Regions from separate parts of the Polaromonas sp. CG_9.5 genome, predicted to be linked through region 2. Evidence: riboswitches for the same ligand, from Rfam matches in the RefSeq annotation. Region 2 holds a riboswitch; the other holds the start of a gene.
The links. A riboswitch is a leader RNA that binds a small molecule or an ion and turns the genes downstream of it on or off. The one in region 2 is predicted to bind glycine.
Positions count from the first base shown of each region.

Region 1: it holds a riboswitch for glycine, as region 2 does, so the genes downstream of both, RCH06_RS05100 (D-amino acid dehydrogenase) here and gcvT (glycine cleavage system aminomethyltransferase GcvT) in region 2, are expected to answer to the same signal.

Region 1 is NZ_JAXCHR010000005.1:5,208-17,138, reverse strand. It holds gene RCH06_RS05135 (cell division protein ZipA C-terminal FtsZ-binding domain-containing protein) at 1-907, shown strand, start outside; gene ligA (NAD-dependent DNA ligase LigA) at 931-3,678, shown strand; partial or broken gene RCH06_RS05125 (BRCT domain-containing protein) at 3,689-3,880, shown strand; gene RCH06_RS05120 (MgtC/SapB family protein) at 3,968-4,684, shown strand; gene RCH06_RS05115 (YbaN family protein) at 4,763-5,209, opposite strand; gene def (peptide deformylase) at 5,242-5,778, shown strand; gene RCH06_RS05105 (alanine/glycine:cation symporter family protein) at 5,809-7,194, opposite strand; gene RCH06_RS05100 (D-amino acid dehydrogenase) at 7,387-8,643, opposite strand; glycine riboswitch at 8,809-8,911, opposite strand; gene RCH06_RS05095 ([protein-PII] uridylyltransferase) at 9,024-11,702, opposite strand; gene map (type I methionyl aminopeptidase) at 11,776-11,931, opposite strand, start outside.
Region 2 is NZ_JAXCHR010000005.1:180,967-192,897, reverse strand. It holds gene RCH06_RS05900 (ABC transporter ATP-binding protein) at 1-698, shown strand, start outside; gene RCH06_RS05895 (ABC transporter ATP-binding protein) at 691-1,401, shown strand; partial or broken gene RCH06_RS05890 (Rieske 2Fe-2S domain-containing protein) at 1,494-1,952, shown strand; gene RCH06_RS05885 (NUDIX hydrolase) at 2,296-3,183, shown strand; gene RCH06_RS05880 (alpha/beta fold hydrolase) at 3,220-4,095, shown strand; gene RCH06_RS05875 (FKBP-type peptidyl-prolyl cis-trans isomerase) at 4,108-4,509, opposite strand; gene gcvP (aminomethyl-transferring glycine dehydrogenase) at 4,640-7,531, opposite strand; gene gcvH (glycine cleavage system protein GcvH) at 7,565-7,933, opposite strand; gene gcvT (glycine cleavage system aminomethyltransferase GcvT) at 7,982-9,127, opposite strand; glycine riboswitch at 9,172-9,273, opposite strand; glycine riboswitch at 9,299-9,403, opposite strand; gene RCH06_RS05855 (LysR family transcriptional regulator) at 9,449-10,408, opposite strand; gene RCH06_RS05850 (IlvD/Edd family dehydratase) at 10,568-11,931, shown strand, end outside.

The DNA of each region.
Region 1 (11,931 bases), 180 kb from region 2:
CCCTTCGCCCGCCGAGCCGCAGGAACACAGCCTTGAGGCCGACTCTGGCCTGGCCTCATTGACGCAGTTCACCAAGCTGGAGAAAAAGCCGGGGCTGGACATCCTGATTGATGCGATAGCGCCCGTGGTGCTGGAGTCGCCGCTGGCCGGCGAAGTGGCCTTGGCCGCCATGCCCACGACGCGCCGTGTGGGCAGCAAGCCTTTTGCGATTGAAGGGTTGAATGCGGCCACCGGCCAATGGGAATTTCCTGCAGCCGAGCAGCGTTACAGCGCTTTTCAGTGCGGCGTTCAGTTGGCAAACCGCACGGGCGCATTGAATGCGATTGAGTATTCGGAATTCGTCATCAAAGCCCAGGCTTTTTCCGATGCCATCGGCGGCGAAGTAGAGTTTGCGGAAATGCAGGGGGAAGTCGCCCGCGCCCGTGAGCTGGACTATTTTGCCGGCGCGCACGACGCCCAGCTGAGCTTTACCGTGCGCGCCGTCAAGACCGCCTGGAGTCCGGGTTATCTGCAGCAATGCGCGGCCAGCATGGGGTTTGTTCCGTCCTCGATTGCCGGGCGCATGCTGCTGCCAGCGAGTCAGCCGGGGCACGGCCCGATCTTGTTGTTGACCTTTGATGCGCAGTCGGCCCAGTCGGAAGAGTCCGAGCAAACCGCGTTGTATGAGCTGTCTTTAATGCTCGATGTGCCCCAAGTGCTGCGCGACGAAGCACCTTTTGCGCGCATGTGTGAAGTGGCCATTACGCTGGCGCGCAGCATGGACGGCGTGATCATCGACGACAACGCCGTTCGCGTCAGACCCGAGGCGATGGAGGTGATCCATGCCGATCTGGAGGCGCTGTACGACCACATGGATGCGCGCGAACTGTCGGCAGGCTCGGCGTTGGGCCGGCGGCTGTTCAGCTGAGGCGTCAAGGGGCGTTAATCACCATGAATCCAGGACTGTTTGATGACCCTGCGCAAGCTGGGCGGGCGTCACCTGCTATTAAAAAAGAAGTAAACGAGCTGCGCGCGCAGCTTAACCAGTGGGCGCACCAGTATTACGTGCAGGACGCGCCCCAGGTGCCCGACGCCGAATACGACCGCGCTTACCAGCAACTTGAGGCGCTGGAGGCGCAGCACCCCGAACTGGTGACGCCAAACTCGCCCACCCAGCGCGTGGGCGGCGCGGCCATGTCCGACCTGGCACCGGTGCGCCACGCCGTGCCCATGCTGTCGATTCACACCGAAACCGACGTGTCGGCTGCAGGCGCGGAAAAGTTCGAGCAGCAACTGCGCACTTACCTGGCCACGGAGCAGCGCCGGTTCGAGGGCAAGCTGGAAGGCGCCAGGCGCACGCAGCCGCTGTCGCAGGCTGCGCTGGACGTGGTGAATGGCGCGCCCGTCGAGTACGTGGCCGAACTCAAGTTCGACGGCCTGGCGATGAATTTGCGCTACGAAAACCGTGTGCTGGTGCATGCCGCCACGCGCGGCGACGGCGAGGTCGGCGAGGACGTGACGCACAACATCCGCACGATGCGCCAGATTCCGCTGGTGCTGCCGCCAGAAGCGCCGCCCGTGCTGGAAGTGCGCGGCGAGGTCTATATGGCGCGTCTTGACTTCGAGCGCCTGAATGAAGCGCAGCGCGCGCGCGACCAAAAAACTTTCGTCAACCCGCGCAACGCCGCCGCCGGCGCGGTGCGCCAGCTCGACCCGGCGATTGCCGCCCAGCGCCCGCTGCGCTTTTTTGCCTATGGCGTGGGCGAAGTCACGCCGCCCGATCAGGGCGGGCCGCAATTTGCCACGCATTATGGCTTGCTTCAAACCCTCAAATCATGGGGTTTTCCGGTCGCAGTGCAGACGCAGTCTGTGCTGGGCGCTTCTGAATTAATAGCGTTTCACCAGCGCATCGGGCAGCAACGCGACCAGCTGCCCTACGACATCGACGGGGTGGTCTACAAGGTCAACAGTCTGGCACTGCAGCGCGAGCTGGGCTTCAAGACGCGTGAGCCACGCTGGGCGGTGGCGCACAAATACCCGGCGCAAGAGCAGCTGACCACGGTGCTGGTGATCGACATTCAGGTCGGGCGCACCGGCAAGCTGACGCCGGTGGCAAAATTAGCGCCGGTGTTTGTCGGCGGCGTGACCGTGACCAACGCCACGCTGCACAACGAGGACGAAGCGCGGCGCAAGGATGTGCGCGTCGGCGACACCGTCATCGTGCGGCGTGCCGGCGACGTGATTCCCGAGGTGGTCAGCGTGCTGCTTGACAAGCGCGTTCCTTTGAAATTGCCATATCCAAAGCGAAAACGGATCAAAAGTGTGAAGAGATCTATAAAGCGCTCTAGGCCTCTCGTTAAAAGGGAGAGACGGAAATTTTTTCAGAAAAGAAAAAGAAACAGTTTGCTGGAGAAAGGGGCTGGAAAATTCACTATGCCACACCAGTGTCCGATTTGCGGCTCCGACGCTGTGCGCGAGGTAGGTAAAGCTGATTACTTCTGTACAGGTGGCCTTTTCTGTCCAGCCCAGCAAAAACAGGTTATTTGGCATTTTTCACAACGTACGGCAATGAATATCGATGGTCTTGGAGAAGAGTTAATTGATAAGCTAGTAGAGACTGGACTGGTTGAAACTTCAGCTGATTTATATAAGCTTAAGTATAACCAATTGCTTGGCTTATCACTGGGAGGTAATTCTACTTTACAGCATCAGTCTGTAACTAATTTGCTTGAATCGATTAATAAATCTAAGCAAGCAAGGTTGCGAAATTTTATTTTTGCGTTGGGAATACCTAATGTAGGAGTGACTACTTCTAAGCAGTTGGCTAAACAGTTCGGTGAAATAAATAAATTAAGAGCAGCGTCGTCATCTATTTTGGAACTTTTTGATGATGTCGGTCATGAAACGGCCATATCAATTTATTTATTTTTCCAACAAGATCACAATCGTATTGTAATTAATGAGTTAATAAATAATTCTGGAATAGTTCTTCAGAATTTAGATGAAAAATCTGAGCCAATTAATTTTCAACGTTTGCTTAAAGCAATTAGGCAAGAGGAGTTGGAAAGTTTAAAACTTATTAATATACCAATTACAGCTGGCTTTTTAAGTGGAATTGGTGATAAAAAATATGAACAACTAGCAACTGAGTTCCATAGTCCTAGATTGTTATTAAATGCCGTTGCATCTGACTTGATAATGCCTAATTACTATCGAATTTTTGCACAAAAACTTCGAGAGGAGCCGTGGTGTACAGTAATTAAAGAAGTTGATGATTTTGGATTCGGGTGGACAACTATGGTGAATAACTTTAATGAAGTAAAAAAAATGCAAATAAGCGATAAGCTTAGGCGAATTTTGTTATCAAAAACTGACATGACTAACGCAGACATTGATCTGCTGAGTGAACAAGACGGCTGGGCGTTGATTTATGCAAAGGGGACTTTAAAAGCTGCAGCTAAAGATAATAGATTTCAGGTATGTTTTACAGGATTTGGTAATTCGGATAAGGAGGGGCTGGCATTAGCCGCCGAACAGGCTCATCTAAAAGTTGTTTCCAGTGTGACCAAAGATTTGCAATACCTTGTCGCCGGTGAGTCTGCCGGACCTTCAAAGCTTAAAAAGGCACAAGATCAGGGAACGAAGATTTTGAGTAAGAGTGAATTCATGGATTTTTTAGAGACAGGAGAATTAAAATAAGTATTTTTGTCTAAGCCGTGACGAGGCCAAGGACATGATCGAGCTGGCCGGCGGCAAGGTGGCCGGCTCGGTCAGCAAGAAGACGGATTACGTGGTCGCTGGGCTTGACGCCGGCAGCAAGCTGGTCAAGGCCGAAGCGCTGGGGCTGGCCGTCATTGACGAGGCTGCGCTGCGGGCGTTGCTTGAGTCGCCGGGCGACTGAAACCGCCGAATCGACTGCATCAACTCAAGCTACTGCGCCTATGGCGCGCAAAAAGCCACGCTGGTTTGAGGGGACAATCACCGGCCTATGCCAGCGATTCAGACCCTTAACTATTCCTCTTTGTTTGACACCCTGATCAGCCTGACGGCAGCTTTTGTGCTGGGCGGCCTGATTGGCGTGGAGCGCCAGTACCGCCAGCGCACTGCCGGGCTGCGCACCAATGTGCTGGTGGCGTTGGGCGCGACGATTTTTGTCGACATGGCCACCGCGCTGTTTGGCGCGGAGGGCGCGGTGCGGGTGGTGGCCTATGTGGTGTCGGGCATCGGCTTTTTGGGCGCCGGCGTCATCATGCGCGAAGAAGGCAATGTGCGCGGCCTCAATACAGCCGCCACGCTGTGGTGCTCGGCTGCGGTGGGCGCGTGCTGCGGTGCGGGGCTGGTGGTCGAAGCCATCATGGGGTCTTTGTTTGTGCTGGCGGCCAACACGCTGCTGCGGCCCATCGTGGACAAGATCAACCGCCAGCCGCTGGATGTCACGTCGGCCGAAGTGACGAACAGCGTTTACGTCGTCACCCGCAGTGACCGGCAAAAAGAGGCGCTGGCCTTGCTGGAGCAGGAGCTTGCAGACCGCGACTACCCGACGCGCGACCTGCAAGTGCTGCCCTTTGGCGAGCGCAACGTGAAGATTCAGGCGACGCTGACTGCCACGTCGGTCGATGGCGTTGTGATGGACCGCATCATTGACCATCTGTCGGCGCTGCCCATGGTGCGCCAGGCTTACTGGAGTTCCAGCACCACCGAGTAGGCGCGCTGCTGACAGACTGTGCCGGATTGACCTGGGTTGATACGGGCTGGAGCCGGTGGCTGGCGAACCGCTGTTGATTCAATCCGCCGGCTGTTCGGGCCTGCGCCATAGCCAGACCAGTACGCACGCCATGCAGGCGACGGCCAGCAGCGCCGCCCAGTGGGCTTGCAGCAGCACCAGCGACGCCGTGGCGCTGACGGTCATGCCAAGCGTCGCCGCCCACTTGGCGCGCCGGCGCACCATGCCGTGCCGCCGCCATTCATTGAGCGGCTTGCCAAACTGCGGATGGTTGTCCAGCCAGCGCGACAGCCGGGGTGAGCTGAGGCTGGCGGCCCAGGCGGCCAGCAGCACAAACGGCACCGTGGGCAGCCCTGGCAAAAAGATGCCGACGATGCCCAGCGCCAGGCTAAGCAGCGCCAACCCCAACAGCAGCCAGCGCACCGGCGCCGGCAGCGCGCGTCTGGCGGGCGGTGCGCCAGCGAGCGGCGGCAGGGAAGGCGGGTTATCTTCAGGGGCCATGTTCATGATTGTGCCGTCAGCCGCTATGCTTGACGTCCATGACCCTTCGTGAAATTCTCAAAATGGGCGATGCACGGCTTTTGCGCATCGCCCAACCCGTGGCAGCCTTCGACACCGATGCGCTGCATGTATTGATCTCGGACATGTTCTACACCATGCAATCGGTCAATGGCGCGGGCCTGGCTGCGCCGCAGATTGGCGAGGACCTGCAGGTGGTGATTTTTGGCAGCGACCAGCTGAACGCGCGCTACCCCGATGCACCCGTGGTACCGCGCACTGTGCTGATTAACCCCGTGATTACGGCTTTGAGTGCGGACGAAGAAACCGACTGGGAAGGCTGCCTGTCAGTGCCCGGCCTGCGCGGCAAGGTGCCGCGTTTCTCGCACATCCGCTACACCGGGTTTGACCAGTACGGCGATCCGATTGACCGCAGCGTTGACGGCTTTCATGCGCGCGTGGTGCAGCATGAATGCGACCACCTGATCGGCAAGCTCTACCCGATGCGGATTCGGGACCTCAGCCAGTTCGGCTACACCGAGGTGCTGTTTCCGGGGCTGGACGCGGCCGACGACTGAGCCGGCCGCGCCCGCTGCCGTCTGATTAGTTCACTTGGGAGCCGACATCTTGTAGCGCACCGGCACGGCGTCAGCCTTGCCCGCAAAGTAGTCGTTGGTGACCTTGCTCACGACCGGCGACAGCAGCACCAGCGACACCAGGTTGGGGAAAGCCATGAAGGCGTTCAGGGTGTCGGCCAGCAGCCAGACGAAGTCCAGGTGCGTGACCGCACCGACCATCACAAACAGTGTCCACAGCACGCGGTAAGGCACTTCGATCTTGCTGCCAAACAAATAGGCCCAGCATTTTTCACCGTAATAGGCCCAGCCCAAAATGGTGGTGAAGGCGAACACCGCCAGTGCAATCGCCAGAAAATACTGACCAAACCCCGGAAAGGCCGTGGCAAAGGCGCTCGAACTCAACTCAGCTCCCTTCAGCCCGCTGTTCCAGGCACCCGTCACGATAAGCACCAAGCCGGTCATCGTGCAGACAACGATGGTGTCAATAAAAGTGCCCATCATGCCGACCAGTCCGGACTCGGCGGCGCTTTTGGTCTGGCCGGCGGCCTGCGCGATGCCGGCTGTTCCCAGTCCGGCTTCATTGGAGAAAATGCCGCGCGCCACGCCATAGCGCATGGCCAGCATGAGGGTGGCACCGGCAAAGCCGCCCGTGGCCGACAGCGGCGTGAAGGCGTGCTTGAAGATCAGCGCGAAAGCGGCCGGAATCTGGTCGGCATACAGGCCCAGCACGATCAGCGAGGCGACGACGTAGCCAATGCACATGGCCGGCACCAGCTTTTCAGCCACCGCGCCAATGCGCTTGACCCCGCCCAGCAGCACAAAGCCGGTCAGCACCGTCAACACCACGCCCGACACCCAGGGCGAGATGCCAAAGCTGGCGGTCAGCACGGCAGCGATGCTGTTGGACTGCACCATATTGCCGATGCCAAAGCCGGCCAGGCCGCCAAACAGTGCAAAAGCCGCACCCAGCCAGGCCCAACGCTTGCCCAGGCCGTTCTTGATGGCGAACATCGGCCCGCCCATGTATTCGCCCTGCGTATCGGCCTCGCGAAAATGCACCGACAGCAGCACCTCGGCGTACTTGGTGGCCATGCCGACCAGCGCCGTCATCCACATCCAGAACAGCGCGCCCGGCCCGCCAATGGCAATGGCCGTGGCAACGCCGGCAATGTTGCCCGTGCCCACGGTGGCGGCCAGCGCGGTCATCAAGGCGGCATAGGGGGTGATTTCCCCCTTGGCGCCCGACTCGGGTTTGCGGCCTTTCCAGACCATGCGAAAGCCGGTGACGATGCGCAAAATCGGCATCAGCTTGAGCCGCAGCTGAAGAAAGAGGCCGGTGCCGAGAATCAGCACCAGCATGGGCGGCCCCCAGACGAAGTCGTTGATCGCTGCGACGATTGAAGTCAGTGTTTCCATAATTTTGTCTCCGGATAATAGTTATTGAGGCAAACGAGCCCACCCGCCGCTGGCGGTTATTGATAAATATCCTGGCTTGTGGGCCGGCAGGGTCTGGTGGTTTTGATGGCGGCGGGCGATTCTAGCCAATCGCAGCCGCATCAGGAAAAGCCGTCAGCGCCAGATGTCAACTGGCGCATGAGGCTTGGGTTTTCAGGCCGGAACGGGCTTTCCTTGCAGCACGCCCGTGGGTTTGAAGGCTTCACTCACCACATCGCCCACCATCTCGGCGGTGATGGCTGACAGTGTCCAGCCCAGGTGACCGTGGCCGGTATTGTAAAAAACGCAGGGCGAGCGGCCCCGGCCAACGCGCGGCAGCATGTTGGGCATCATGGGCCGCAAACCCGCCCAGGGTATGACGCTCTGGGTGTTGACACCGGGAAAGCACTGCTGCACCCAGTCCACCAGCGGCTTGATGCGGTCAGCGCGAATGTCGCGGTTGTAGCCATTGAACTCGGCTGTGCCGGCCACCCGGAAGCGATCCAGACCCAGGCGGCTGGTGACCAGCTTGGTTTCATCGTCCAGCAAACTGACCACCGGCGCAGCCGCCTGGCTTTGCGCGTCTTGCAGGTTCACGGTGATGGAGTAGCCCTTGACGGGGTAGATGTTCACGCGGTCGCCCAGCGAGGCGGCCAGCGCGCGGCTGGCGGTGCCGGCGCAGACCACCACACCGTCAAAAACCGCGCGGGTTGCATGCTCGCCATGACCCACCGTCACGCAGGCCTGGGTTGCGTCTGCTGTGACGCGGGTCACATCTTGCTCGTACAGGCAGGTCACGCCCAGTCGCACGGCGGCTTCGGCCAGGCCTTTGGTGAAGCGGTGGATGTCGCCGGTCGAGTCGCTCTCGGTGAAATAGCCGCCGTAATACTCCCCGGCCAGCGTCGGCTCCAGGGCGCGCATCTCTGAAGGGCTGACGGCGCGGCGTGGCAAGCCGCCTTCGGCCAGCAGTTGCGAGACTTTGCCGGCATGGTCAAAACTGGCTTTGTTGCGGTAAATATGAAGAATGCCTTCTTTTTTCAGGTCAAAGTCAATGCCTTCCTGTTCGGCCCAGCCCAGCAGGTGCCTGCGTGCGGCAACGGCCAGGCGCGTGGTTTCTATGGTGTTGCTGCGGTAGTGGGGCATGTTGGCGATGAACTCGGCGAACCAGGAAATCTTGTGCCAGCTGGGCTTGGGGCTGACCAGCAGCGGGGCGTCGCTCTTGAGCATCCACTTCAAGCCCTTGAGCAGGGTGGACCAGTGGTTCCAGACTTCGGCGTTGGACGCAGAAAGCTGCCCGCCATTGGCAAACGAGGTTTCCATGGCGGCATAGCGATGCTTTTCAAACAAGGTGACTGAAAAGCCGCGTTTGGCCAGTGAGTAGGCGGTGGTCACGCCGGTGATTCCGCCACCGATAACGGCGATTTTTTTCATGAAAGGCTCCAGCAACGTCAGGGGGGTTGAGCCCGCGCGCAACTGCGCACCGGGCACCCCCTCTGTTCTGGACCTGAGAGATTCACCAGCCCTCGCTTGTGGCGAGGGCGGCTTGCTCCTTCGGTGCGCCGCATGACGTGGCCTGCGACAGCTCTTCAGAGATCAATAATGATGCCGGTCCTTTTGCCTGAGAGTTTCCGGGGTGGTTGCTCCTTCGGCGCTGCAGCGATGCTTGAAGCGGCACTGCAGACTCTTCCGACACCAGGTAGCCTGTAGCGGCTGATTGATGCATGCCAGCTCTCGGTGGAGCGGCAATCGCGGTAATTTAGCAGCTATTGGCTGTCAAAAAGCAATAATTTCTCAGAGATTGCTGAGGGTTTTCACTCGTTCAACGCCTGCAGCAACTCGGTTTCGATGGCGATTTGCGCCTTGTTGTGCTGCAACTCGGGGCCGTCAATCAAAAAAGTATCTTCAACGCGCTCACCCAGTGTTGTCACTTTGGCCAGCTTGACGTTGATATGGTGTTTGGCCAGCACCCGTGCAATCAGGTAAAGCAGCCCGACCCGGTCGCTGGCCGACACGCTGAGCAGCCAGCGCTGGGCTTTTTCATCGGGGCGCAAATCCACGCGCGGAATGACCGGAAAGCTTTTCACGCGGCGTGATACGCGGCCTTTGCCGGGCGCAGGCAGCGCGCCGCGTTCTTCAAGTGTGCGGTTGAGATCGGCCTCGACCATGGCGCCGCGCTCGCGGTAATGCTCTTCCAGCGACGGACTGGTGACCTGGAAGGTATCCAGCGCATAGCCATTTTTAGCCGTATGAATCTTGGCATCCAGAATACTGAAACCAGCCTGGTCAAAGTAGCCGCAAATCCGCACGAACAAATCGGGCGCATCGGGTGTGTACACCAGCACCTGCATGCCTTCCCCCACAGACGAGCGGCGGGCGCGGACAATGACGGTGGCCTTGCCGACATGGCGCGACAGGTGGCGTGCGTGCCAGGCAATATCGGCTGCCTCATGACGCATGAAGTAACTGATGTCCAGCGTGTCCCACAGCGCCTTGTGCGACTCGAAAGGCTGCGCGTGCAGCGCCAGCAGGGTCAGCGCTTCGCGCTTGCGGCTTTCCACTTCAGCCGCCGCATCGGGCGCACGGCCGCCCAGCACCCGCAGCGTGTAACGGTACAGATCTTCGAGCAGCTTGCCTTTCCAGGCGTTCCAGACCTTGGGGCTGGTGCCGCGAATGTCGGCGACTGTCAGCAAGTACAGGGCCGTCAGGTAACGCTCATTGCCGACTCGCTGGGCAAAAGCGGCAATCACCGACGGGTCGCTCAGGTCTTGCTTTTGGGCGACTTGGCTCATGCTGAGATGCTCGCCGACCAGGAATTCGATCAGCTCGGCGTCCGACGCGGCAATGCCATGCTGGCGGCAAAAAAGGCGGACTTCCTTGCGCCCCAGCTCGGAATGGTCGCCGCCGCGCCCCTTGGCAATGTCGTGGAACAGTGCGGCAATGATCAATATCCAGGGCTTGTCCCAGCCGGCGGCCAGTTGCGAGCACATCGGGTATTCATGCGAATGCTCGGCCATGAAAAAGCGCCGCACATTGCGCAGCACCATCAAGATGTGCTGGTCAACCGTGTAGACATGGAACAGGTCATGCTGCATCTGCCCGACGATGTTGCGAAACGCCCAGAGGTAACGGCCCAGCACCGAGGTCTGGTTCATCAGCCGCATGGCGTGCGTGATGCCTTGGGGCTGCTGCAGGATGCGCAAAAATGTCGCCCGGTTGACCGGGTCGCTGCGAAATTTGGCGTCCATCACACCCCGGGCGTTGTACAGCGCCCGCAGCGTGCGCGCCGACAGGCCCTTGATGCCGACGTTGGTTTCAAACAGCAAAAAAGTTTCCAAAATAGCGTGCGGATGGCGCAGGTACAAATCGTCGCTGGCCACTTCCAGCATGCCGGCCTTGTCGAAAAATCGCTCATTCAGGGGGCGCGGCGGATAGTCGCAGGGGTTGAGCTTTTCTTCAATATTGAGCAGCAAAATCTGGTTGAGCTGCGTGACGGCCTTGGCCGTCCAGTAATAGCGGCGCATCAGCGCTTCGCTGGGGCGCGTGGGCGGGCGTTTTGCCGAGCGGCTGCCTCGGGGTGACATGGCGTGGTCCAGCGGCAGCGCCGCCTGCATGGTATCGAGCGCGTGGGGCTGTTCAATCCGGTGGTCAATCTGGGCGGAATAGCCAAAGGATTCAGCCACTGCCGTTTGCAGGTCGAACACCAGCCGGTCTTCGCGCCTGCCGGCAATGATGTGCAGCCGTGCGCGTATCAGGCTCAGCAGCGCTTCATTGGCCTTGATCTGCCGCACTTCAAAAGCAGTCGCCAGGCCATTGCGTGCCAACTCGTCCCAGGACTTGCCCAGACCTGCCGCGCGCGCCACCCAGAGCATTACTTGCAGGTCGCGCAGTCCGCCTGGGGATTCCTTGCAATTGGGCTCCAGCGCGTACGGCGTATTTTCAAACTTGTTGTAGCGCTGGCGCATTTCCAGCGTTTTGGCGACAAAAAAAGCTTTCGGATCCAGCACGGCGTCAAGCTGCTTTTGCAGCCGCGCATAGCCCGCTTTGCAGCCGGTGATGAGGCGCATTTCCAGCAGCGATGTCTGCACCGTGACATCTTTGGCGGCTTCTTCAACGCACTGGGCCGCTGTGCGCACGCTGGAGCCAATGTGCAGGCCGCAGTCCCAGCAGTTGCTGATGAAGGTTTCCACCTTGGCCTTGAGCAGCGGGTGGTCTTCAATGTCAAAGACTGCATCGGGCAGAAGCAGCAGCACATCGACATCGGAATGGGGAAACAGCTCGCCCCGGCCAAAGCCGCCGGCTGCGATCAAGCAGGCTTCGGGTGGAAAGTCGCCTGCCTGCCACAACCCCTGCAAGGCCGTGTCGGTCAGCCGGCCCAGCTTTTGCAGCAAACCATGAATGCCCCGTGCGGAAGCGCCGCTGCCCGCAAGGGAGGCCAGCACCGCTTCTTTGCCCAGGCGGTATTGTTCGCGAAAGAAAGCCAGTTCAGTCATGAATGAAACACCTGACTTGAAAATACGAAAGGGCTGCCCGGCAAAGCGCTGAGCATGGCGACTCAAAGCCGGATCAGGTCTTGGCGGGTGCGGTCGCAGTTTGTGGCACAAAGTCCGGAATCGGCGGGCTGCCAGCGGACAGTGTCAGCACTTCGTAGCCGGTTTCGGTGACCAGCACCATGTGCTCCCATTGGGCCGAAAGCGAATGGTCGCGTGTCACGATGCTCCA
Region 2 (11,931 bases):
TGCTAACCGGTGTCTTGCAGCCCACCGAAGGCCGCATCATTTTGGAAGGTCACGACATCACCCGCCTGGCGCCCAACCAGCGGGTGCAGCGCGGCATGGTGCGCACCTTCCAGATCAACCAGTTGTTCGATACCTTGAGCCCGCTGCAAACGCTGGCGCTGACGGTGTCGCAGCACCTGGGCCTGGGCACGAAGTGGTGGCAACCGCTGGGCCGCAACCCGCAAGTTGCCGAGCGCTGCGCGCAACTGCTGGAACAGTTTCACCTGACGGAAGTCATGAACCAGCCGACCCAGTTGATGGCTTATGGCAAGCGCAGCCTGCTGGAAATCGCCGTCGCCCTGGCCTGCGAGCCGCGCGTGCTGCTGCTCGATGAACCCGTGGCGGGCGTGCCGGCTGGCGAGCGCGAGGAACTGCTGCAAACCGTGGCCGCGCTGCCGGCCGATGTATCGGTGCTGTTGATTGAGCACGACATGGACCTGGTCTTCAGCTTTGCAAACTTCATGACGGTGCTGGTCAACGGCACCTTGCTGACCGAGGGAACGCCCGAGCACATCGCCAACGACCCACAGGTGAAGGCGGTTTATCTCGGGCATGGCGAGGAGATGCGCGATACCGGGACGCCCCAAGGCGCGAAAGCCCCCTCGGGGGGCAGCGCAGCACACGAAGTGGCGAGCGTGGGGGGCAAAGTTAATGGCTGATTTACTGAATGTCGAAAACCTTCGCGCCGGTTATGGCGAAGCCGTGGTGATCCAGGGCGTCTCGCTCAGCCTCGGCGAAGGCCAGACGCTGGCGCTGCTGGGGCGCAACGGCACCGGCAAGACCACGCTGATCAACACACTGGCGGGCGCCACGCGCCAGCACGGCGGCAGCATCATCCTGGGCGGCGTGGCCCTGCACAAGCTGCCGTCGTTCCAGCGCGCTGGCGCGGGCATTGGCTGGGTGCCGCAGGAACGCAACATCTTCAAGTCGCTCACCGTGCATGAAAACCTGACAGCCGTCGCCCGGCCCGGCAAATGGAAACCCGACGGCGTGTACAAGATGTTTCCGCGTCTGGCCGAGCGCAAGACCAACCTGGGCACGCAGCTGTCGGGCGGCGAGCAGCAAATGCTGGCCGTCGGCCGCGCACTGGTGCTGAACCCGAAACTGCTGCTATTGGACGAGCCCCTCGAAGGACTGGCGCCGATCATCGTCGAGGAGCTGCTGCGCGCCATTGCCCGCATCACCCGCGACGAAGGCCTGAGCGCCATCATCGTCGAGCAGCATCCGCAGGCCATTTTGGCCATCAGCCACCGCGCTGTGGTGCTTGACCATGGCACGGTGGTGCACAGCGGCGATGCGCAGGAACTGCGCGAGCAGCCCGAGTTGCTGAACCAGCTACTGGGCGTGGCACGGGCACACTGAGCAATCGCTTTCACCTTTTCATCCAGCAACGCCTCGTAAATCCGGCCTGCCTGACTCACGCATGAGCCGCACTGAAAGAAAGGTCAAACACCATGTTCCCCAAAAATACCTGGTACGTCGCCTGCACCCCACAGGACATCGACGACAAACCACTGGGCCGCATGATTTGCGGCGAACGCATCGTTTTTTACCGCGCTGAAGCAGGCCGCGTGGCGGCGCTGGAAGACTTCTGCCCGCACCGTGGCGCGCTGCTGTCACTGGGTTTCGTGCGCGAAGGCCGTCTGGTCTGCGGCTACCATGGCCTGGAAATGGGTTGCGAAGGCAAGACCATCGCCATACCCGGCCAGCGCGTGCGCGGCTTTCCGGCCATCTGCAGTTATCCGGTCGAGGACCGTTACGGCTTCATCTGGGTCTGGACCGGCGAGGCCGGGCTGGCCGACCCGGCCAAAATTCCGCACCAGGCCTGGTTCGACAATCCGGAATGGGCCTACGGCGGCGGTATGTACCACGTCAAGTGCGACTACCGGCTGATGATCGACAACCTGATCGAAGGCATTCCCGACCACAAGGACATGTACCTCACGCCTGAAGAACAAGCGGCCAACGACCAGTTCACGCCGTGCTGTTCGCGCTCCAAGTCGGCGCGGCTGGTGCTTGACCTGTGAGGGCGAACAGGTCAGTCGTTGCTATTTAAATAATAGCTGCTTGCGCATACACTGATTGCGCTACAGGCTGGTTTGATGCTTTTTTAATATTTGAGTGGCATTTAGGATGCCTGGTTTACGCCCGGTGCCTGTCGCGCCAGAAACGGGCAGCCTGCGGTGACTCTGATAGCCTCGGCAGCCCATGACTGCACGGACTGGGCCGTGCAGCATGCTCTCCTGAAAGCAGACGATGGAATTGAATCTGGAAATTGTCACCACGCCCTTGCGACAGGCCGCCACGGTGGTCATGCTGCGCGATGCACCCACGGGGCTGGAGGTGTTTTTGATGAAGCGCCACGCCTTGTCTGACGTGCTGGGTGGCGCGTATGTGTTTCCGGGCGGCAAGGTCGATGCACTGGATGCCGAACTGGACATGGCCGCGCATCTGGACCAGCCACTGCAGGCACTGCATGCTGGCCTGAACGAATCCGACATCAGCGAACGCACGGCGGGCGGGCTGTATGTGGCCGCCCTGCGCGAAGCGTTTGAAGAGTCGGGCGTGTTGATGGCGCAGGACGCCGCCAACCAGGGCGTTGACTGTTCGCGGGCGGCTGCGCTGCTGCGCGAAGGGCATGGCTTCAACGCGGTGCTGGCGCAAATGGCGCTGCGCCTGCAGACCCGGAGTCTGGTGCCCTGGACGCGCTGGATCACGCCGACTTCGCCATCGGTCATGAGCAAGCGGTTTGACACGCGGTTTTTTGTGTCTGCCGTGCCTGCCGGGCAGGTGGCGGTTCACGACAACCACGAAACCACCGAAAGCATCTGGCTCAGTCCCCGAAAGGCGTTGCAGCAGTATTGGGCTGACCAGATCACGCTGGCGCCACCGCAAATCATGAGCCTGGCGCACCTGGCGCGCCACACCAGTGTGCAAAGCGTGATGGCAGAAGCCCGCAGCCGCCTGCCGCCCGTGATCCTGCCGGAGCCGTTTGATCTGGAAGAGGGACGGGTGATTTGTTACCCCGGCGATGTCCGCCACTCGGTACGCGCGCTGGCGATGCCCGGCCCCACACGGCTGTATTTCCACGCCCGCCACAAGCGGTTTGAGCCGGTCGATGGCTTTGAAAGCCTGTTTGATTGACGCTGCCGTGTTGCGGCGCAAAGGGATGAACAGGCGATGATTTCTGAACTTTCGGTTGAATTACCGCCAGAAGCCCAAGCGCTCCTGAACACCGCGACGCGCACTGAAACCCCTTGCGGCACGGACACGTTGGTCTGGCATGTTTGGGGCCAGGCGACGCGCCATCCGGCTTTGCCGCCGCTGGTGTTGCTGCACGGCGGAAGTGGGAGCTGGACGCACTGGCTGCGCAATATCACCGCGCTTGCCGATTCCGGGCGCTGGGTGCTGGTGCCCGATTTGCCAGGCTTTGGCGATTCTGCCGCGCCCTTGCACGGCACCGACGCCGATGCGCTACCCGGTCTTGTCGAGCAGGGGCTGCAATGCCTGGTGGGCGACGCAGCCTGCGATTTGGTCGGCTTTTCGTTTGGGGGCATGGTGGCCGGTTTTATCGCCGAGCAGTTTGCTGCGCGGGTGGTGCGCCTGGTGCTGGTCGGCGCGCCGGGGCTGGGCGTTGCGCCGCCAAAGGCCATTCGGCTCAACGCCTGGCGGCACCTGGCAGAACCCGCGCAGCGCGATGCCGTTCACCGCCGCAATTTGGCCGCGCTGATGCTGCTTCATTCGGAGTCGATCACTGAAGGGGCCGTGCGCCTGCATGAGGCGAACGTCTTGCGCGACCGCATGAAGGGCCGCAGCCTGTCGCGCACTGATGTACTGGCGCAGTCATTGGCGCGCGTGCAATGCCCGGTGTATGCCATTTATGGCCGGGAAGATGCACTGTATCGGGGGCTGGGGGAGCGTTTGGGGCCGGCGCTGCGGCGGGCACCGGGCTTCAAGTCCCTGACGTGGATAGAGGCGTCAGGGCACTGGGTTCAGTTTGAACAGGCGGCCGCGTTCAACGCCGCACTGCTGGCCGCACTGAAGGCAGATAGGTAAGCCGATGCCGGCTTATTTTTCGATGGCCAGCAACTCGACTTCAAACGTCAGCGTGGCATTCGGTGGCACGGCACTGCCTGCGCCGCGATCGCCATAGGCGGTGGCTGGCGGGCAGGTCAATGTGGCCTTGCCGCCAACCTTGATTTTTTGCATGCCTTCAGTCCAGCACGGCACCACGCGGTTCAGCGGGAACGAGGCAGGCTGGCCGCGCTTGATGGAGCTGTCAAATTCTTTGCCGTCGGCCAGCGTGCCCCGGTAATGCACTTTGACGGTGTCGGATGCCTTGGGTTGCGCACCCGTGCCATCGACCGTGTGGACGATTTTTACGCCAGATGGCAGCGTTTCAGGCGGAGCCACGGCGAAGGCGCTGGTGGAAAAAGCGGTGATGGCGAGCAGGGAGAGGATTGATTTCATGGTTTTCCTGTGAAGCATGGAGGGATAGATGCGTAGGGAGTTTAGTGCTGATGCCGCCGCTGGCCCTCACCCCAACCCTCTCCCGCAGGGAGAGGGGGAATTCAGGCACGCAGGCGGTTTGCAGTGCGCTTCAAGCGTAGTCAGCAACCGGAATGCAGCTGCACGACAAATTGCGGTCGCCATAGACGTTGTCTACGCGACCGACCGGCGGCCAGTACTTGACTGCTTTCAGGCTTTCCAGCGGGAAAGCGCCGGTTTCGCGTGAATACGGCCGCTCCCAGTCGGCGCCCAGCAGGCTGGCTGCGGTGTGCGGCGCGTGTTTCAGCGGGTTGTTGTCTTGCGGCCAGTCGCCGTTTTCAACCTGGCGAATTTCTTCGCGGATGGCGATCATGGCGTTAATGAAGCGGTCCAGTTCGGCCAGCGTTTCGCTTTCGGTGGGTTCGACCATCAGCGTGCCCGGCACCGGAAAGCTCAATGTCGGCGCATGAAAACCATAGTCCATCAGCCGCTTGGCCACGTCTTCGGCGGTGACGCCGCTGGTTTCCTTCAGCGGGCGCAAGTCCAGAATGCACTCGTGCGCGACATGGCCGTTTTCACTGGCATACAAGGTCGGGTAATGATCTTTCAGCCGTGCGCTAATGTAGTTGGCGCTCAGAATCGCCACTTCGGTGGCCTGCTTCAAGCCTTGCGGGCCCATCATGCGGCAGTACATCCAGCTGATCGGCAACACCGCCGCATTGCCCAGCGGGGCCGCAGAAATCGCGCCCACGCCATTGACGCGAATCCCCGCCGTGGCATGGCCGGGCAGGTAAGGCACCAGGTCGGCCACCACGCAGACCGGGCCGACGCCGGGACCGCCGCCGCCGTGCGGAATGCAGAAGGTTTTGTGCAAATTGAGGTGGCTCACGTCGCCGCCAAATTCGCCCGGTGCGGCGGTGCCGACCAGCGCATTCATGTTCGCGCCATCGACATAAACCCGGCCGCCGTGCGAATGCACCAGCTGGCACAGTTCCTTGACATGCGTCTCGAACACGCCGTGCGTGCTCGGGTAGGTGATCATCACGCAGGCGAGGTTTTCGCTGTGCTTTTCGCACTTGGCCTTCAGGTCGGCCATGTCGACATTGCCTTGTGCGTCGCAGGCGGTGACGACCACCGTCATGCCGGCCATTTGTGCGCTGGCCGGGTTGGTGCCGTGGGCTGATGAGGGAATGAGGCAGATGTTGCGGTGGCCCTGGCCGTTGGCTTCCAGATACGCCTTGATGACCAGCAAGCCGGCGTATTCGCCTTGCGAACCGGCGTTGGGTTGCAGGCTGATGCCGGCGTAACCGGTCGCCTCGCACAGCCAGTCGCGCAATTGCTGGTCGAGTTCGGCGTAGCCCAGCAACTGGTCGTGCGGTGCAAACGGGTGGATGTTGGCGAACTCGGGCCAGGTGATCGGAATCATCTCGCTGGTCGCGTTGAGCTTCATGGTGCAGCTGCCCAGTGGAATCATGCTGCGGTCGAGCGCCAAATCCTTGTCACTGAGTTTGCGGATGTAGCGCAGCATGCTGGTTTCGCTGTGGTGCGTGTTGAACACCGGATGCGTCAAAAAGTCGCTGGTGCGGCGCAGGCTGGCGGGAATCAGCAATTCAACGCCTTGCTCGAAGCTGCTGACCACCGGCACGGTCTGGCCCGGCTGCGCAAAGAACGACCAGAGCAATTCGATGTCGCTGCGGCGGGTGGTCTCGTCCAGCGACACGCCCAAGTGATTTCTTAAGCGAAATCTAAGGTTTGCGCCCGACTGGCGTGCACGCTCAGCTATCGAATTAGTAGCGTTGCCGGTTTTGACAGTGACCGAGTCAAAAGCGCCTTTATTCGTGATGTCAAAGCCCATCTGGCGCAGGCCCTGCACAAAAATGGCGGTGTAGGTGGCGACGCGTTCGGCAATGCGCTTCAAGCCCTGCGGGCCGTGGTAGACCGCATACATGCTGGCCATGACAGCCGGCAACACCTGCGCGGTGCAGATGTTGGAGGTGGCTTTTTCACGGCGAATGTGCTGTTCGCGGGTTTGCAGCGCCAGCCGGTAGGTCGGGTGGCCGTGCGTATCAACGCTGACACCGACCAGACGGCCCGGCAGCGAACGCTTGTATTCGTCGCGGCAGGCCAGGTAGGCGGCGTGCGGGCCGCCGTTGCCCATCGGCATGCCAAAGCGCTGGGTGCTGCCCAGCACGATGTCGGCGTTCCATTCGCCCGGCGGGCTCAAGAGCGTCAGCGCCAACAAGTCGGCGGCAACGCACAAGGCCGCGCTGTTGGCATGCGCTTGTCCGGCCAGTGGCCGCAGGTCGTGAATAGCGCCGCTGGTGGCGGGGTATTGCGCCAGCACGCCGAAATAGTCGCCCGTGGCCATCAGCTGCGGCAGCGTAGCGGATGCGGTGCTGACCTTGACTTCAATGCCCAGCGGCGCGGCGCGTGTGCGGATCACTTCAATCGTTTGCGGATGGCAGTCGCCCGCGACGATGAACACATTGCTTTTGCTTTTGACGCTGCGTTTGGCCAGCGTCATGGCTTCTGCGGCGGCAGTGGCTTCATCGAGCATCGACGCATTGGCAATCGGCATGCCGGTCAGGTCGCAGACCATGGTCTGGAAGTTGATCAGCGCTTCCATGCGGCCCTGCGAAATCTCGGCCTGGTACGGCGTGTAAGCGGTGTACCAGGCGGGGTTTTCGAGCACATTGCGCAGAATCACGCCCGGCGTGTAGGTGCCGTAATAGCCCTGGCCGATAAAGCTTTTGAACACCTTGTTCTTGGCCGCCATCGCCTTGAGCTGCTTGAGCGCAGCAGCTTCAGTGACGGGCGGCGGAATGGCCATCGGGCTGCTGCGGGCAATCGATGGCGGCACGATGCCGTCAATCAATTCCCGGAGCGAGCTGGCGCCGACGACGCTGAGCATGTGGGTTTCGTCCGCCGCGTCAATGCCGATGTGGCGGGCAATAAATTCGGCAGGGTTTTCGAGCGCGCCCAGCGGCGTGGCGGATGGCAGCATGTCAGTGTTCCGTGTCAGTCTTTGAAGAAAAATTTAAGCGGCAGAAAAAGCGGTGTAGCGGGTTTCGTCCATCAGCGCATCGAGTTGCGCTGGCTCGGACAGCTTGACCTTGAAGAACCAGCCCGCGCCCAGCGGGTCGGAGTTGGCCAGTGACGGGTCATCGCGCAGCGCTTCGTTCACTTCAACGACTTCGCCACTGACGGGCATGTACACATCGGCAGCGGCCTTGACCGACTCAACCACGCCGGCGGTGTCTTTTTGGGCAAAGGTGGCACCGACTTCCGGCAGCTCGACAAACACCACATCGCCCAGCGCATCTTGCGCATGCACGGTGATGCCGACGGTGGCCGTGTCGCCTTCAATCTTGAGCCATTCGTGGTCTTCGGTGTATTTGACGGTCATGCAGTTTCTCCGGTGGGGTGGTATGAAAAAAGGAAGTTAAAGGATAAATCAGCCACGGTAATAACGCGTGGGCACAAAAGGCGTAGCGGCCACTTTCATGGGCACGGGCTTGCCGCGCACCATGGCAAACAGTTCGGTGCCGACCAGCGCATAGTCGGGCTGCACATAGGCCAGCGCAATGGGCTGGTTCAGCGTGGGGCTGAGCAGGCCGCTGGTGACCTGGCCGACGACCTGGCCGTCCATGTTTTCCAGCGCGGCGGGTTCGCGCACCGGCACGCGCGTGCTGGCGATCAGCGCCACGCGCTTGCGGGTGAGGCTGGCCGGCTCAGCCAGCTGCGCCAGAATCTTGTCCGCGCCCGGAAAGCCGCCGGCCCGCGCGCCGCCGGTGCGGCGGACTTTTTGCATCGCCCAGTTCAGGCTGGCTTCGACCGGCGTGGTGGTGGTGTCGATGTCCTGGCCATACAGGCACAGACCGGCTTCGAGGCGCAGCGAGTTGCGCGCCCCCAAGCCCACCGGTTTGACTTCCGGCTGGGCCAGCAGGGCGCGCGCCAGCGTGTCGGCCTGCGCGGCAGGCACTGAAATCTCGAAACCGTCCTCGCCGGTGTAGCCGCTGCGGGTGATGAAGCAGTCGCAGCCCGCTACGCTGAACTGGCCGCCGGTCATGAACACCAGCTTTTCAACGCCCGGCGACAGGCGCTGCAGGGCCTGCACGGCCAGCGGGCCTTGCAGCGCCAGCAACGCCATCTCGGGCATCGGGATGACTTCGCAGCGGCTGCCGATTTTGTTCTGGATATGCGCGATGTCGCCCGCCTTGCACGCGCCATTGACGATGACGAAAAGATCGCCGCCGTTGGCGACATCGCGGTTGAAGAACATCAGGTCGTCAATGATGCCGCCTTCGTCATTGAGCAGCAGGCCGTAGCGTTGCTTGCCCGCAGGCAGGTCAATCACATCGACCGGCATCAAGGTTTCAAACGCGGCGGCGGCGTCTAGGCCGACGAGCCGCAACTGGCCCATGTGCGACACGTCGAACAGGCCGGCGCTGCTGCGGGTGTGCAGGTGTTCGGCCATCAGTCCGGCCGGGTATTGCACCGGCATGGAATAGCCGGCAAACGGCACCATGCGCGCACCGAGTTCTATGTGCAGGCTATTGAGCGGTGTTTTGTGCAAAGGGGCAGAAGATTCGTTGGACATGGCGTTCTCCGGGGGCAAATATGAATCCATGGCCAAAGCCACGGTCTGCCCCTGCTGTCCTGTTTACCTGAGAGATTCGCCTGGCGATGCAGGGTTGCTCCTTCGGTGGACCGCCTAGAAAACGGTCTCTCTCCAGTAGGGAACGCCTTGACTTGCGGCATGCGCTGGCAAAGGCGGTTGTCAGTCCTTTTGCCTGAGCGTTCAGTCCACCATTGAGGGTGGCACATGCGCCTTCGGCGGTTTTCAGTAAGGAAAACTCTCTCCTGACGCGCCAAGTGTAGCCGAGCAGTCTGAATTTTCTGCCACGTTCGGCGCTGGAATTTAACCGCCGCCAGTGCCTGAATACAGCGCTGCCGCCGTGGCGCGCACATGCTTGAGCAGCAGGTTTGCGCCCGGCGACAGCACCAGGTCGCGCCGCAAAATAATGCCAAAGCTGTCCATTTTGCAAGGCAGCGCAATCGGCAAAACCGCCAGTTCGCCCGATTGCACAAACGCCCGCGCCACTTCCAGTGGCATGACATGCAAAAAATCGGTTTGCAGCAGCAAGCTGGTAATGACCGAGATGGCCGTGGTCTCGACGACGTTGGAAGGCATGTCAATGTCTGCGGCGCTAAACATCATGTCAAACCGGTGGCGCAAGATGCTGCCGCGCGGCGACAGTATCCAGCTGACAGCGGCCAAATCCTGCAAGCCGAGGTCGGTGCGCTGGAGCAGCGGATGCCCGGCACGTGCCACGGCGCATTCGGTTTCTTCGGACAGGGCTTCATAGCGCAGGTTCATGGCCTCGTTTTGCACCAGAATGCGCGCAATCAAGAAATCCAGCTGGCCGCGCTGAAGCTGGTGCAGCAAGTCATGGCTGGTGCCCATTTCGACGCCGATGCACAGCCGGGGTGCTTCTGCCTTGGCGCGCGCGATGGCCTGCGGAACGAGTGTCATCGACGCCGTGATGATGACGCCAATATCCACCTGGCCTGACAAACCAGCCTGCAAGGTGGCAATCGAATCCTGGCCCTGCGACAGGCTGTCCAGCGCCAGGCGGACATGGCGAATCATCGTTTCGCCGTACAGCGTGGGCCGCACACCTCGGGGCAGGCGTTCAAAAAATGGCACGCCAAAAAGCTCCTCGATGTCTTTGAGCATTTTGGACGCCGCAGGCTGGCTCATGTTTGTCGCCGTGGCAGCCTGATGCAGGTTGCGTGCATCGTCCAGCGCAATCAGCAAAAACATCTGTCGGGTTTTGAGCCGGGTGCGCGTGCGCCGCGCTGCGTCAAGGATGTTCATGTCGGGTTTGCTGTAGCGATGGCAACGCATTTAATGCAGTTGCCAATTTTGTTGAGGGATACGAAAAATTGTATGGCTGGCGCAAATTTCTTCATTTGTTTTGCATGCCTCGGGCTTCTACCATGCGCTGGCATTCACTCCCCGATGGAAAGAGACAAGATGTCCAACACGCCAAAACGCACGCTACGGTCGGCCGCCTGGTTCGGATCGGCCGACAAAAACGGTTTTATGTACCGCAGCTGGATGAAGAACCAGGGCATTCCTGACCATGAATTTCAGGGCAAGCCCATCATCGGCATCTGCAACACCTGGTCTGAGCTGACACCGTGCAACGCCCACTTTCGCAAGCTTGCCGAACATGTCAAACGCGGCATTTCAGAGGCCGGCGGCTTTCCGGTCGAATTTCCGGTGTTTTCCAATGGCGAATCGAACCTGCGCCCCACCGCGATGCTGACGCGCAACCTGGCCAGCATGGATGTGGAGGAGTCGATTCGCGGCAATCCGATGGATGCGGTCGTGCTGCTGGTGGGCTGCGACAAGACCACGCCGGCGCTCTTGATGGGCGCGGCCAGCTGCGACATTCCGACCATCGTCGTCACCGGCGGCCCGATGCTCAACGGCAAGCACGAAGGCCGCGACATCGGTTCGGGCACCGTGGTGTGGCAGCTGCATGAAGCCGTCAAGGCCGGAAAAATCACCCTGAACCAGTTCATGTCGGCGGAAGCCGGCATGTCGCGCTCGGCGGGCACCTGCAACACCATGGGCACGGCGTCCACGATGGCCTGCATGGCCGAGGCGCTGGGCACGTCGTTGCCGCACAACGCCGCCATTCCAGCCGTCGATGCGCGCCGTTACGTGCTGGCGCATATGTCGGGCATGCGCATTGTGGACATGGTGTGGGAAGACCTGAAGCTGTCAAAAGTACTGACGCGCGAAGCTTTCGAAAACGCGATTCGCGTCAATGCGGCTATTGGCGGCTCGACCAATGCCGTGATTCACCTCAAAGCCATTGCCGGCCGCATCGGTGTGCCGCTGGAACTTGAAGACTGGACGAACATTGGCAAGGGCACGCCCACGATTGTTGATTTGCAGCCGTCCGGGCGTTTTTTGATGGAAGAGTTTTATTACGCCGGCGGCCTGCCGGGCGTGCTGCGCCGGATGGGCGAGGGCGGCTTGCTGCCGCACAAGGACGCGCTGACCGTGAATGGCAAGTCGATCTGGGACAACGTGCTGGACGCGCCGATTTACAACGACGAAGTGATCCGGCCACTGGACAAACCGCTGGTGGCGGACGGCAGCATGTGCATCTTGCGCGGCAACCTGGCACCACGCGGTGCGGTGCTGAAGCCGTCGGCGGCCACGCCCGCGCTGATGAAGCACCGTGGCAAGGCCGTGGTGTTCGAGGATTTTGACCATTACAAAGAACGCATCAACGACCCGGCGCTGGAAATCGATGCCGACTCGGTGATGGTGCTCAAGAACTGCGGCCCCAAGGGCTATCCGGGCATGGCCGAAGTCGGCAA